3 regions of the Paenibacillus sp. FSL M8-0142 genome follow, and region 2 is predicted to be linked to each of the others. Evidence: a T-box and tRNA genes for the amino acid it is inferred to sense, from the RefSeq annotation. Region 2 holds a T-box; the other regions hold tRNA genes.

Region 1 (4,261 bases), 3.1 Mb from region 2:
GAAGATGCAGGTTACCCGCGACAAGACGGAAAGACCCCATGGAGCTTTACTGCAGCTTGATATTGGATTTGGGTACGATCTGTACAGGATAGGTGGGAGCCTTTGAAGCATGAGCGCCAGCTTGTGTGGAGGCGACGTTGGGATACCACCCTGATCGTATCTAGGTTCTAACCTGGTACCGTGATCCGGTACGGGGACAGTGTCAGGCGGGCAGTTTGACTGGGGCGGTCGCCTCCTAAAGAGTAACGGAGGCGCCCCAAGGTTCCCTCAGAATGGTTGGAAATCATTCGAAGAGTGCAAAGGCATAAGGGAGCTTGACTGCGAGACCTACAAGTCGAGCAGGGACGAAAGTCGGGCTTAGTGATCCGGTGGTACCGCATGGAAGGGCCATCGCTCAACGGATAAAAGCTACCCTGGGGATAACAGGCTTATCTCCCCCAAGAGTCCACATCGACGGGGAGGTTTGGCACCTCGATGTCGGCTCATCGCATCCTGGGGCTGAAGTAGGTCCCAAGGGTTGGGCTGTTCGCCCATTAAAGCGGTACGCGAGCTGGGTTCAGAACGTCGTGAGACAGTTCGGTCCCTATCTGTCGTGGGCGTAGGAAATTTGAGAGGAGCTGTCCTTAGTACGAGAGGACCGGGATGGACGTACCGCTGGTGCACCAGTTGTTCCGCCAGGAGCATGGCTGGGTAGCTACGTACGGACGGGATAAGCGCTGAAAGCATCTAAGCGTGAAGCCCCCCTCAAGATGAGATTTCCCAGTATGTAAGACCCCTTGAAGACGACGAGGTAGATAGGTTGGAGGTGGAAGTGCAGCAATGCATGGAGCTGACCAATACTAATCGGTCGAGGGCTTATCCTACAAGCTTTCTGAAAGAAAGCTCGCTACGGAAGCATGAACAAAAACCCCAAAAAGTGAAGCGAAGCTTTGAAGCGGATGCCGAATACTTTTCGGGGGCCCCGATCCAACATTGGGGAAATGCTACGGATTCTAATCAACGCAAAGACGTTTCGTATCTAGTTTTCAAGGTTCAAAAGATCTTGAAACGATTTTGAAGCTGCATGCCTTTTCTAAGGCTTGATATTTTGCTGGTGAGCAATCATTGAAGCAAAGTGCAGCGCAAAAATCACGTTTGGTGGCGATGGCGGAAGGGTTCCACGCGTTCCCATACCGAACACGACCGTTAAGCCTTCCAGCGCCGATGGTACTTGGACCGAAGGGTCCCGGGAGAGTAGGACGCCGCCAAGCGAATACATATTCCCTGATAGCTCAGTTGGTAGAGCACTCGACTGTTAATCGAGTTGTCACAGGTTCGAGTCCTGTTCGGGGAGCCACCTGCTTCCATAGCTCAGTAGGTAGAGTGCATCCATGGTAAGGATGAGGTCACCGGTTCGATCCCGGTTGGAAGCTCCAGATCTTCTTTTAGCAACTTAGAAGCAGCTTAAACATGTGGCCCGTTGGTCAAGGGGTTAAGACACCTCCCTTTCACGGAGGTAACAGGGGTTCGAATCCCCTACGGGTCACCAACATGGAGGCTTAGCTCAGCTGGGAGAGCATCTGCCTTACAAGCAGAGGGTCGGGGGTTCGATCCCCTCAGCCTCCACCATTCATGTTTCAATCTCGAATTGGACATGCTAGTAACATGATAATTATTGGGGATTAGCCAAGCGGTAAGGCAACGGACTTTGACTCCGTCATGCATAGGTTCGAATCCTATATCCCCAGCCATTTTCACCTCAATCAAGGTGAAGAGCAGCTTTGAAGGTGAACCGGAAGTCTCGGCGACGCCTTGAATGCGAGCCATTAGCTCAGTTGGTAGAGCACCTGACTTTTAATCAGGGTGTCGAAGGTTCGAGTCCTTCATGGCTCACCAGTGTTTTATCTTGTGCGCGTGTGGCGGAATTGGCAGACGCACTAGACTTAGGATCTAGCGTCTTTGACGTGGGGGTTCAAGTCCCTCCACGCGCACCATATTTGCGGACGTGGCTCAGCGGTAGAGCATCGCCTTGCCAAGGCGAGGGTCGCGGGTTCGATTCCCGTCGTCCGCTCCATTTGCGCCCTTAGCTCAGCTGGATAGAGCGTTTGACTACGAATCAAAAGGTCGGGAGTTCGAATCTCTCAGGGCGTGCCATTTTAAGTTCATATCGGGATGTAGCTCAGCTTGGTAGAGCACCTGGTTTGGGACCAGGGGGTCGCATGTTCGAATCGTGTCATCCCGATTTGCTTAAGAATTCGGTTCCCGCAAAAGTAATCGGCATATGTTTCAAGGCTTAGTCTTTACTTTTGTGGGTTGATATGCGGGTGTAGTTCAATGGTAGAACTCCAGCCTTCCAAGCTGGTAGCGTGGGTTCGATTCCCATCACCCGCTCCATAATATAGCAGGACATCACCATGTGTGATGTTTTTTTACATATCCGCACGATGTTTCTGCGAAGTGTTAATGTATTAAAGAGGAGACTTGCCAATGGCTTCAGGGCTTGTCGTATATGGGATGTTGGCGCTTTTCAAGGGAATGAATTTTGTCGATCTGGCTAATTTTTTCGGTTGAAAAGTGAAGATTTTCGCCCGCATTTATTGTATTATGTTAGGAAGGCGTTATGTTCTAGAGATAAACCGCGTAAAAAGGGCTTTGAGATGGGAGGAGTAGCATGACTGAACTTACAGTAACCGCAAAGAGTAATTCCAACAATCTGCTGCGGCGAGATGTACGGTTCCTTGGCAATATTCTTGGAGAAGTTCTTGTCCACCAAGGAGGCAACGAGCTTTTAGATATAGTTGAGAAAATTCGCGAAACGAGCAAATCGTTGCGATCCGTATTTCTTCCTGAATTGTTCGCAGATTTTAAGAGAATCATCAGCACGCTGGAACCGGATATCCGCCATCAAGTGATCCGCGCTTTTGCGATTTACTTCCAATTGGTTAACATCGCCGAGCAGAATCACCGAATCCGCCGGAAACGCGATTATGAGCGCTCCGCTGGTGAAGGCGTTCAGCCGGGATCCATTGAAAGTGCGGTCCAGGATCTGAAAGAACGCAACATTCCTTTTGAAGAAGTTCAAGAAATTCTCGAAAATCTATCCCTTGAGCTGGTCATGACAGCTCACCCTACTGAAGCGATGCGCAGAGCCATTCTCGATATCCATAAACGGATCGCCGAGGATGTGATGCTGCTGGACAACCCAACATTAACATTCCGCGAAAGAGAACAGCTTCGGGAGAAGCTTCTGAATGAAGTGATTACACTGTGGCAAACCGATGAGCTTCGCGACCGTAAGCCGACCGTTCTGGATGAGGTCCGAAACGGAATGTATTATTTCCATGAGACGCTGTTTCACATTCTGCCAGAGGTTTATCAAGAACTGGAGCGTTGCCTGAATAAGTATTATCCGGGCCATCATTGGCATGTTCCGACGTATCTGCGTTTCGGATCGTGGATCGGCGGAGACCGGGACGGTAATCCTTCGGTGACGGCGGACGTGACCTGGAAAACCCTTGAGATGCAGCGTAAATTGGCAATCCGTGAATACCAGCGGATCCTGCGTGATTTCATGAAGTATCTCAGCTTCAGCTCGACCATTGTCAACGTATCCGACGAGTTGATTGCGTCCATTGAGAAGGACCGCCAAAACGTCACGCTGAAGAAGATGGAAATTTGGCACAATGAGAAAGAGCCGTATCGTATTAAGCTCGTTTATATGCTGGCCAAAATCAGTCATATTCTCGAAGACGAAATGACCGGCAGCGAGCGCTACGAGTCACCGGAAGAATTCATTGAGGATTTGAAGATCATTGACCGCAGCCTGCGCTTCCACTTTGCTGACTATGTCGCCGATACGTACATCCAGAAGCTGATTCGCCAGGTCGAGTTGTTTGGCTTCCATACCGCAACCCTGGATATCAGACAGCACAGCAAAGAGCATGAGAATGCGATGGCTGAGATTTTGCACAAAATGAACGTTACCAGTGATTATGTGCAATTAAGCGAAGATGAGAAGATTGCGCTGCTGAACGACCTGCTGAACGACCCGCGTCCGCTGACGACCCCTTATCAGGAGTACAGCGACAGTACGGAGGAATGCTTGGAAGTGTACCGTACCGTATTCCGTGCTCAGAAGGAATTCGGCGTGAAGTGCATTTCGAGCTATCTGATCAGTATGTCTGAGGGTGCAAGCGATATTCTGGAAGTGATGGTGTTTGCGAAAGAAGCCGGATTGTTCCGGAAGGATACGGACGGTACGGTAGTTGCCACCTTGCAGGCA
Region 2 (4,261 bases):
GGCAATCCCCACTCCGCCGAACTTCTGCCCAACGGCAACATTGCCGTTGCAGCAAGCACTGGAGGCTGGGTACGGATTTATACATCGTCTCAGAGCTGTCATTCAACGACATACGCAGAGTATCGTTTGGAGAGCGCTCACGGCGTATCTTGGGATCCGCATAATGAAATATTATGGAGCCTGGGAAATGGGGCGATCGTTGGGTTGAAGGTAGGGGGAACAACCGCGAGCCCGACGTTGACCGAGCATGTTCGACTGGATGTTACCCGCTTGAACGGGCATGACATACAACCGGTGTATGGAGACCTTGACCGATTGTGGGTGGCATCGGGTGGGAAGGTATATCAATACGTCAAATCGACCAATTCGCTCGATCTTACGTATGCGGGAGCTGACGAGATCAGCCGGGTGGGCGTAAAGGCTGTCGGTAATCAGTCATCAGGCCAGGTGGTGCAAACGGTCGCGGATGTCGCGAAGAATCCGGTCGGCGGCTGTACGCTTTACACGTGGTGTACGGATTCGGCAGACTTTTTCCTTCCGAGTGCAACGCGTACCAAGACCGGTGCTGCATTCTACAAAGCACGGATACTGAATCCTAACTATCAGTAGTTGAAGATAGCCGGGATCGAGAGCCCATATCCCTTTCAAAAGCTCGACTAGTGAGGAGATGCTGCTGAGGATCGTTCAAGCGATGTGCTTGGGCGATCTTTTTTTGCCGGGTATGGTATGCTATCCTTACGTATCAGGATGGATCTGAAGGAGGCAATCGGATGTTGATGATGAACGAGAAAATAAAGGCACGCGAGGTTGAACTGACGGGACTCGACGGCGAGGACCTCGGCATCATGCCACGGGACGAGGCATTAGCGCTGGCGAAAGCGAATAAGGCGGATTTAGTGTGCACTTCGCTGTTCAGCAGCCCTCCGCCATGCAAGCTGGTCAGCCGAGGAATGGCCAAGCAGGAGGCCGCGAAGGAGAAGAAAGGACAGAAGCCGGCCAGCGGTCCGATCAAAGTGAAAGAATTTCGCCTCACCGTACATATCGAGGAGCACGACTATGATACCAAGCTGTCCCAAATGCAGCGCCTGCTTGAATCGGGCAAGGCGGTCCAGCCGATCATCCGCATTCAGGGCAAGGAGGGCGATGCCGCCCGGAAGCTGCTGGAACGGTTGATCCACGATCTGGCCGGGAAGGGAACGAAGGAAACCGGCATCCAAGTGAGCGGCAAGCAGGCGACGGTGAAGCTGCTCCCGGTGTAAATGCCACCAGGCGTGCAATTCCATGATTTACTTTTGCGTTCTTTGATGATACTATAATTCAAATTATAAACGCGATGAAGAGAAGAGTAGACGAGTCAGGATTCCCTACAGAGAGCCCCAGCAAGCTGAAAAGGGGCGGGAAACCCTTCGTTGAACCAAGCCTCTGAGCGGCGCATCGGAACTTGTGGTTTACATAAGCAGATGGTGCGACAGGAGCTCCTGTTATAGAGCTAGGGTATAAGCCGTCAGCCGATGGCCGTACCTGATGAGGCCGGTATCGTGAGATATCGGCAAATAGGGGTGGCACCGCGAAATCAAATCTCGTCCCCAAGACATTTGTCTTGGGGGCGGGATTTTTTGTCGTTCCAGAGGAAATGAACATGTTAATTTAGAGGAGGTTTTACCCATGAGCACTGACAAAAGAAACGCAGCTATGAAGTCCGACTTTCTGACGGACATTGTGCGGGAGGACATCGCGAGCGGAGTGTACAGCAGGCCGATCGCGACGCGTTTCCCGCCCGAGCCGAACGGTTACCTTCACATCGGAAGCGCATATGCCATCCAGGTTAACCATTCGATCGCTGACAGGTTTGACGGCAGGTTTAATCTGCGCTTCGATGATACGAACCCGCTTAAGGAAGACGTTAAATATGTGGAGGCGATCAAACAGGATATTGAATGGCTTGGATTGAAGCCGGATGTATATTTCGGATCGGATTACTCGCAGCAAATCTGCGAGGCCGCAATCAAGCTGATTCGCAAGGGCAGGGCCTATGTCTGCGACCTTAGTCCGGAGCAGATGACTGCTTACCGGGGAACGCTGACCGAGCCGGGGAAGGATAGTCCATACCGAGGCCGGACGGTGGAAGAAAATGAGTCCTTATTCAAGCAGATGAAGAATGGAGAGTTTGCAGCCGCCTCGAAGGTGCTTCGGGCGAAGATCGATATGGCATCGCCTAATCTCAATTTGCGGGATCCCGTACTGTACCGGATTATCCATGCGGAGCATTACCGAACCGGAAATGAATGGTGTATCTACCCGATGTATGACTTTGCCCATCCGATCCAGGATGCCATTGAAGGGATTACGCACTCCTTATGCTCGGCAGAGTTCAAGGATCACCGCCCGCTGTATGAATGGGTACTGAGGGAGCTTGATATTCCGGAGCCTCCCAAGCAGAGGGAATTCGGCCGGCTGAATATTTCGGGAACGGCTACGAGCAAGCGATATTTGAGGGAGCTGGTTGATGGGGGTTATGTCGACGGTTGGGATGACCCAAGACTGCCGACACTGCAAGGGTTGCGCCGTAGGGGCGTGACTCCGGAAGGGCTTCGACGATTTCTCGAAGAGCTTGGCGCGCTAAAAAATCCTAGTACCGTGGACTCGGCGATGCTGGAGCACTTTGTCCGCCAGGATTTGAAGATGCGGTCCCTGAATGCCATGGCTGTGATGCACCCGCTGAAAGTGGTCATCACGAATTTTCCGGCGGACCGGACGGAAATGCTTGTTCTGCGGAACCATGAAGGCGATGAATCCCTGGGAACCAGGAAAGTCCCGTTCACCAGGGAACTGGTGATCGAACGGGAGGATTTCATGGAGGATCCGATCGCAGGGTTTCACCGGCTGTCGCCGGGGCAGGAGGTGCGGCTGAAGGGAGCTTACTTTATCCGCTGCGAGGAAGTCGTAAAGGACCCGTTAACCGGTAAAATAACCGAGCTGCACTGCACCTATGACCCGTTGACACGAAGCGGAAGCGGGTTCAACGCAAGGAAAGTCAAGTCGACGATTCACTGGGTATCCATGAGTTGCGGGATCCATGCAGAATTGCATCTGTATGATCGCCTTCTGAAGGAGACCGCTGTTTTTGCAGAATCCGGCAACGATTGGAAGGAGCTCCTGAACCCGGCATCGTTGATTCGGGTGGAGAAGGCTTTTCTTGAGCCGAGCCTAAGCAATGCCTCTTTCCATCAAACCTACCAGTTCATCCGACACGGCTACTTCTGTCTCGATAACAAGCACGCCCATTCCGGGCATCTTGTGTTTAACCGCGTTGTGCCGTTGAAGGATTCGTGGAAGAGGCAGAACAGCGACATGTTCAAATGACCATGTATGCGATGCATTAAGCTTTGCGAACGCTAGGAATAGAGTTGCATTCGCTGCATTCCATCGGGAACGTATTAGGCTGGCCAATGCTCAGGATGCGTTAACGAAGGCGGGAGCTTCGTGCTCGCATCCCCGATGGCGGCTTGGACTTGGGCTTGGGTTAGGAAGAGGCATCCGGTCAGATTGGCTCCCCGAATGTCCGCATCCCGGAAATCCGCGCCGATCAGATCGGCTACCCTCAGATCCGCGCCGCGCAGATCAGCTGCGATGAGATAAGCCCCTCTCAGATTGGCATATCGAAGATCGGCGCCCTTAAGCTTGGCGCCGATCAGATCCGCACCCCGGCCGCCGATGTTCTTCCTGACGGGAGGACCGGTGTGCTTACGGCGGGCATTCTCCCGGACAAGCTCGCTTGTCCGAAGCAGGAGCAAATTGACTTCGGCCCGATGAGCTGCCACATCGAGCTTCAGCAGAGCTGGCGGAGGGAGAAGCGTCATGCGCTCGGTCTCCTCCAGCGCTCGTTCGATATCGGCATGAATTTCTTGCGCCGGCTGTTGTTCCAATGCTTCGCTTAAATACCATAACAGCTCGTGGAGCTGCCGCATTATCGGGAATACCTCGAACATTTCCTTGGCGGTCTCAGTTGACTGCCGCCAGTCGCGTCTCTGGTAAGTAAGCTGGGATACCTTCTGTCCTGCGCCAAAGCAATCGAACACGGTGCAGCCGCGGAAGCCCTTTTGTCTAAGATGATCGTGGATGGCGCAGCGGAAATCGGCTCTCAGATTGCTGCAGGGTGTTCCGGCGTCCTTATTCACCGCAAAATCCGATGATGCCGCGAAGGGCAGCGCCACGCAGCATAAGCCGAAGCAGCTGGAACAGTCCGATTGCAGACTATGCC
Region 3 (4,261 bases), 2.9 Mb from region 2:
ATTCATCTTCTGCTGCAGACGGAGTGTCTCCATTCGGGCAACATAGTATTGACGCTTGCTGTATACGGTTTGATACTCCATGCGGAGCTCCCCGAGCTGCTCTTCAATCTCTCTCAGCGATTCCAGGCTGGTAGACAACAAGCCTTGGTATTGTTCAATCTTTTCTTCATAAATCAACTTCTCTTGAAGTGCCAGCTTCGCCAGATGATCCTCACCGGCTTTCAATGCAAGCAGCGCTTGTTCCTCACGCTTATCCCGCATCGTCTCGGCTTGGTCAACCTGCTGCTTCAGCTGCCTGGAGTGAGTCTGGCATTGCTGCAGAAGCTTCTCGGCTTCCGTGATGTCTTGTCTGGTCGAATGAAGGAACTGGTCGATCAATCGAACCGGATCCTGACTCTGCTCGAGTCTTTCATTCAAGGTTGCAACGGTAATATCTCGTATCCGTCTGAAAACACTCATTTGGGTTTAGCCCTCCTCTTCTATCAACTTCTTATCCTTAACTTCAGCTGGCTGTTATCCTATAATCGCATTTAGTAACGCGGTCTTCCCTTCTTGAATCGGGACAACCCATAGATGATCAGGATAATACCGAGTACCGGACCGATGAGCCAAGACAGCTTACCCATCAACCAGATGACGCCGATACCGAGAATGATCCACCCGATCAGAGCGTTGCCTCTCCGAATTCCGTAATATCCCAAAGCGATCATCAGAACGGGAAGCAAAAGACTGAACAACCATCCGAGCAGAGGAGCGAATACACCCAGAAGAATCAAAACCCCTAAACCAATCAGCAGGAGACTTAATCCGTTTCCTCTCGAATATCTCATTTATACACCGCCTTTCTGTCGTTTGATCGTTGTTTATGTGTTCAACCTTATGACTCTATTCTAGGTAATTTCGCGTTTCACTAAAACGGACTGCGGACGGTTTTTGCACCTAGACCTAAGTCGGGGCCTTCTATGGACCTGCGTCCAATCCATCCCTAGCCCATTTAAAGCAGGGTCAGATCGCCTATTCGCCATTTCATCCTGACGGTGTTCGATCCATAGGAACCCGCGCTCTTCTTTCATAGGAACAACGCACTTCGACAAGAAGCACATCTCACTGCAGTTGAACGCTGTCATACCAACCGATCATCAGACGAAAAACGCAAAAAAGGAATGCAGACGATAATCGTCTTGCATTCCTTTTGCATGATGCCGGTGAAGGGACTCGAACCCCCACGGTTTCCCTCACGATTTTGAGTCGCGCGCGTCTGCCAATTCCGCCACACCGGCATAAAAGCGTGCCCTAAGAGATTCGAACTCCTGACCTTTTGATTCGTAGTCAAACGCTCTATCCAGCTGAGCTAAGGGCACAGATTGGTAAATGGAGGCGCCACCCAGATTCGAACTGGGGATAAAGCTTTTGCAGAGCTGTGCCTTACCACTTGGCTATGGCGCCACAAATAAAAATGGAGCGGACGACGGGAATCGAACCCGCGACCCTCGCCTTGGCAAGGCGATGCTCTACCGCTGAGCCACGTCCGCAGAAATCATGGCTGGGGATATAGGATTCGAACCTATGCATGACGGAGTCAAAGTCCGTTGCCTTACCGCTTGGCTAATCCCCAATATGATTTTGAAATATGGGGCGATCGATGGGACTTGAACCCACGAATGCCGGAGCCACAATCCGGTGCGTTAACCCCTTCGCCACGACCGCCATATTTATAAATTTTCGATTGGCAGGGGCAGCAGGAATTGAACCCACACTAACGGTTTTGGAGACCGCTGTTCTACCTTTAAACTATGCCCCTATAAAACTGGTGGAGGATGATGGATTCGAACCACCGAACTCGTAAGAGAACAGATTTACAGTCTGCTGCGTTTGGCCACTTCGCTAATCCTCCATAGTGGTGCCGGCGAGAGGACTTGAACCCCCAACCTACTGATTACAAGTCAGTTGCTCTACCAATTGAGCTACACCGGCGTATGCAATTGTGAAACATGGTGGCTCGGGACGGAATCGAACCGCCGACACGAGGATTTTCAGTCCTCTGCTCTACCGACTGAGCTACCGAGCCTTGCGCTCTTCGTGACTTCGACGAATCCCATATCGGACACTCATCTCATCCCAAAAGTTAAAAAATGGCGGAACTGACGGGATTCGAACCCGCGATCTCCTGCGTGACAGGCAGGCATGTTAGGCCTCTACACCACAGTTCCACGAGGCACTATCGCTAATGCGATATAATTGGTTGCGGGGGCAGGATTTGAACCTGCGACCTTCGGGTTATGAGCCCGACGAGCTACCGAACTGCTCCACCCCGCGTCATTATAAAAGGGTTACATTGTTATTTATGGTGGAGGCTGAGGGGATCGAACCCCCGACCCTCTGCTTGTAAGGCAGATGCTCTCCCAGCTGAGCTAAGCCTCCGTAACAAAGCGATTTCTATCATACCAGATAACCGGCGACGAAATCAAGTCTTTTTAAAAGAAAGATGGTGACCCGTAGGGGATTCGAACCCCTGTTACCTCCGTGAAAGGGAGGTGTCTTAACCCCTTGACCAACGGGCCTTACTTAAATAATAGTGGCGGAGAGAGAGGGATTCGAACCCTCGAGACGCTTTTGACGCCTACACGATTTCCAATCGTGCTCCTTCGGCCAACTCGGACACCTCTCCATAAATGGCTCCCCGAACAGGACTCGAACCTGTGACAACTCGATTAACAGTCGAGTGCTCTACCAACTGAGCTATCAGGGAACATTATTCAGTTCAAGTGATGATTTGATCACCTGAAAACTAGATACGAAACGTCTTTGCGTTGTTTAGAATCCGTAGCATTTCCCCAATGGTTGGATCGGGGTCCCCGAAAAGTATTCGGCATCCGCTTCAAAGCTTCGCTTCACTTTTTGGGGTAATTTTAGGATAAGCCCTCGACCGATTAGTATTGGTCAGCTCCATGCATTACTGCACTTCCACCTCCAACCTATCTACCTCGTCGTCTTCAAGGGGTCTTACATACTGGGAAATCTCATCTTGAGGGGGGCTTCACGCTTAGATGCTTTCAGCGCTTATCCCGTCCGTACGTAGCTACCCAGCCATGCTCCTGGCGGAACAACTGGTGCACCAGCGGTACGTCCATCCCGGTCCTCTCGTACTAAGGACAGCTCCTCTCAAATTTCCTACGCCCACGACAGATAGGGACCGAACTGTCTCACGACGTTCTGAACCCAGCTCGCGTACCGCTTTAATGGGCGAACAGCCCAACCCTTGGGACCTACTTCAGCCCCAGGATGCGATGAGCCGACATCGAGGTGCCAAACCTCCCCGTCGATGTGGACTCTTGGGGGAGATAAGCCTGTTATCCCCAGGGTAGCTTTTATCCGTTGAGCGATGGCCCTTCCATGCGGTACCACCGGATCACTAAGCCCGACTTTCGTCCCTGCTCGACTTGTAGGTCTCGCAGTCAAGCTCCCTTATGCCTTTGCACTCTTCGAATGATTTCCAACCATTCTGAGGGAACCTTGGGGCGCCTCCGTTACTCTTTAGGAGGCGACCGCCCCAGTCAAACTGCCCGCCTGACACTGTCCCCGTACCGGATCACGGTACCAGGTTAGAACCTAGATACGATCAGGGTGGTATCCCAACGTCGCCTCCACACAAGCTGGCGCTCATGCTTCAAAGGCTCCCACCTATCCTGTACAGATCGTACCCAAATCCAATATCAAGCTGCAGTAAAGCTCCATGGGGTCTTTCCGTCTTGTCGCGGGTAACCTGCATCTTCACAGGTATTAAAATTTCACCGGATCTCTCGTTGAGACAGCGCCCAAGTCGTTACGCCATTCGTGCGGGTCAGAATTTACCTGACAAGGAATTTCGCTACCTTAGGACCGTTATAGTTACGGCCGCCGTTTACTGGGGCTTCGGTTCACAGCTTCGGAGTTACCTCCTAACCGCTCCCCTTAACCTTCCAGCACCGGGCAGGCGTCAGCCCGTATACTTCGCCTTGCGGCTTCGCACAGACCTGTGTTTTTGCTAAACAGTCGCTTGGGCCTTTTCACTGCGGCCCCCTCGGGCTATTCACCCTACCGAGGCACCCCTTCTCCCGAAGTTACGGGGTCATTTTGCCGAGTTCCTTAACGAGAGTTCTTCCGCGCGCCTTAGAATTCTCTTCTCGCCTACCTGTGTCGGTTTGCGGTACGGGCACCTTCACCTGACTAGAGGCTTTTCTTGGCAGTGTGAGATCATGACCTTCGCTACTGTAATTTTCAC

The links. A T-box is a leader RNA that pairs with one kind of tRNA and senses whether it is charged. The one in region 2 lies ahead of NSQ46_RS17605 (glutamine--tRNA ligase/YqeY domain fusion protein), so its partner is inferred to be a tRNA-Gln.
Region 1: it encodes a tRNA-Gln, which carries the amino acid that the T-box ahead of NSQ46_RS17605 (glutamine--tRNA ligase/YqeY domain fusion protein) is inferred to sense. The anticodon was not compared.
Region 3: it encodes a tRNA-Gln, which carries the amino acid that the T-box ahead of NSQ46_RS17605 (glutamine--tRNA ligase/YqeY domain fusion protein) is inferred to sense. The anticodon was not compared.

Annotation. Positions count from the first base shown of each region.
Region 1 covers NZ_CP152008.1:755,191-759,451, forward strand. The annotation lists rRNA gene NSQ46_RS03285 (23S ribosomal RNA) at 1-863, shown strand, start outside; rRNA gene rrf (5S ribosomal RNA) at 1,134-1,250, shown strand; tRNA gene NSQ46_RS03295 (tRNA-Asn) at 1,261-1,336, shown strand; tRNA gene NSQ46_RS03300 (tRNA-Thr) at 1,340-1,415, shown strand; tRNA gene NSQ46_RS03305 (tRNA-Glu) at 1,454-1,528, shown strand; tRNA gene NSQ46_RS03310 (tRNA-Val) at 1,533-1,608, shown strand; tRNA gene NSQ46_RS03315 (tRNA-Gln) at 1,656-1,730, shown strand; tRNA gene NSQ46_RS03320 (tRNA-Lys) at 1,800-1,875, shown strand; tRNA gene NSQ46_RS03325 (tRNA-Leu) at 1,890-1,973, shown strand; tRNA gene NSQ46_RS03330 (tRNA-Gly) at 1,979-2,053, shown strand; tRNA gene NSQ46_RS03335 (tRNA-Arg) at 2,057-2,133, shown strand; tRNA gene NSQ46_RS03340 (tRNA-Pro) at 2,148-2,221, shown strand; tRNA gene NSQ46_RS03345 (tRNA-Gly) at 2,300-2,373, shown strand; gene ppc (phosphoenolpyruvate carboxylase) at 2,651-4,261, shown strand, end outside.
Region 2 covers NZ_CP152008.1:3,823,419-3,827,679, reverse strand. The annotation lists gene NSQ46_RS17615 (DUF6528 family protein) at 1-609, shown strand, start outside; gene infC (translation initiation factor IF-3) at 771-1,259, shown strand; T-box leader at 1,325-1,591, shown strand; gene NSQ46_RS17605 (glutamine--tRNA ligase/YqeY domain fusion protein) at 1,666-3,363, shown strand; gene NSQ46_RS17600 (pentapeptide repeat-containing protein) at 3,438-4,261, opposite strand, start outside.
Region 3 covers NZ_CP152008.1:961,351-965,611, reverse strand. The annotation lists gene NSQ46_RS04350 (PspA/IM30 family protein) at 1-459, opposite strand, end outside; gene NSQ46_RS04345 (hypothetical protein) at 531-830, opposite strand; tRNA gene NSQ46_RS04340 (tRNA-Leu) at 1,201-1,280, opposite strand; tRNA gene NSQ46_RS04335 (tRNA-Arg) at 1,288-1,361, opposite strand; tRNA gene NSQ46_RS04330 (tRNA-Cys) at 1,373-1,446, opposite strand; tRNA gene NSQ46_RS04325 (tRNA-Gly) at 1,458-1,532, opposite strand; tRNA gene NSQ46_RS04320 (tRNA-Gln) at 1,541-1,615, opposite strand; tRNA gene NSQ46_RS04315 (tRNA-His) at 1,632-1,707, opposite strand; tRNA gene NSQ46_RS04310 (tRNA-Trp) at 1,728-1,801, opposite strand; tRNA gene NSQ46_RS04305 (tRNA-Tyr) at 1,809-1,894, opposite strand; tRNA gene NSQ46_RS04300 (tRNA-Thr) at 1,899-1,974, opposite strand; tRNA gene NSQ46_RS04295 (tRNA-Phe) at 1,993-2,068, opposite strand; tRNA gene NSQ46_RS04290 (tRNA-Asp) at 2,134-2,210, opposite strand; tRNA gene NSQ46_RS04285 (tRNA-Met) at 2,240-2,316, opposite strand; tRNA gene NSQ46_RS04280 (tRNA-Val) at 2,346-2,421, opposite strand; tRNA gene NSQ46_RS04275 (tRNA-Glu) at 2,487-2,561, opposite strand; tRNA gene NSQ46_RS04270 (tRNA-Ser) at 2,577-2,668, opposite strand; tRNA gene NSQ46_RS04265 (tRNA-Asn) at 2,674-2,749, opposite strand; rRNA gene NSQ46_RS04260 (23S ribosomal RNA) at 2,911-4,261, opposite strand, start outside.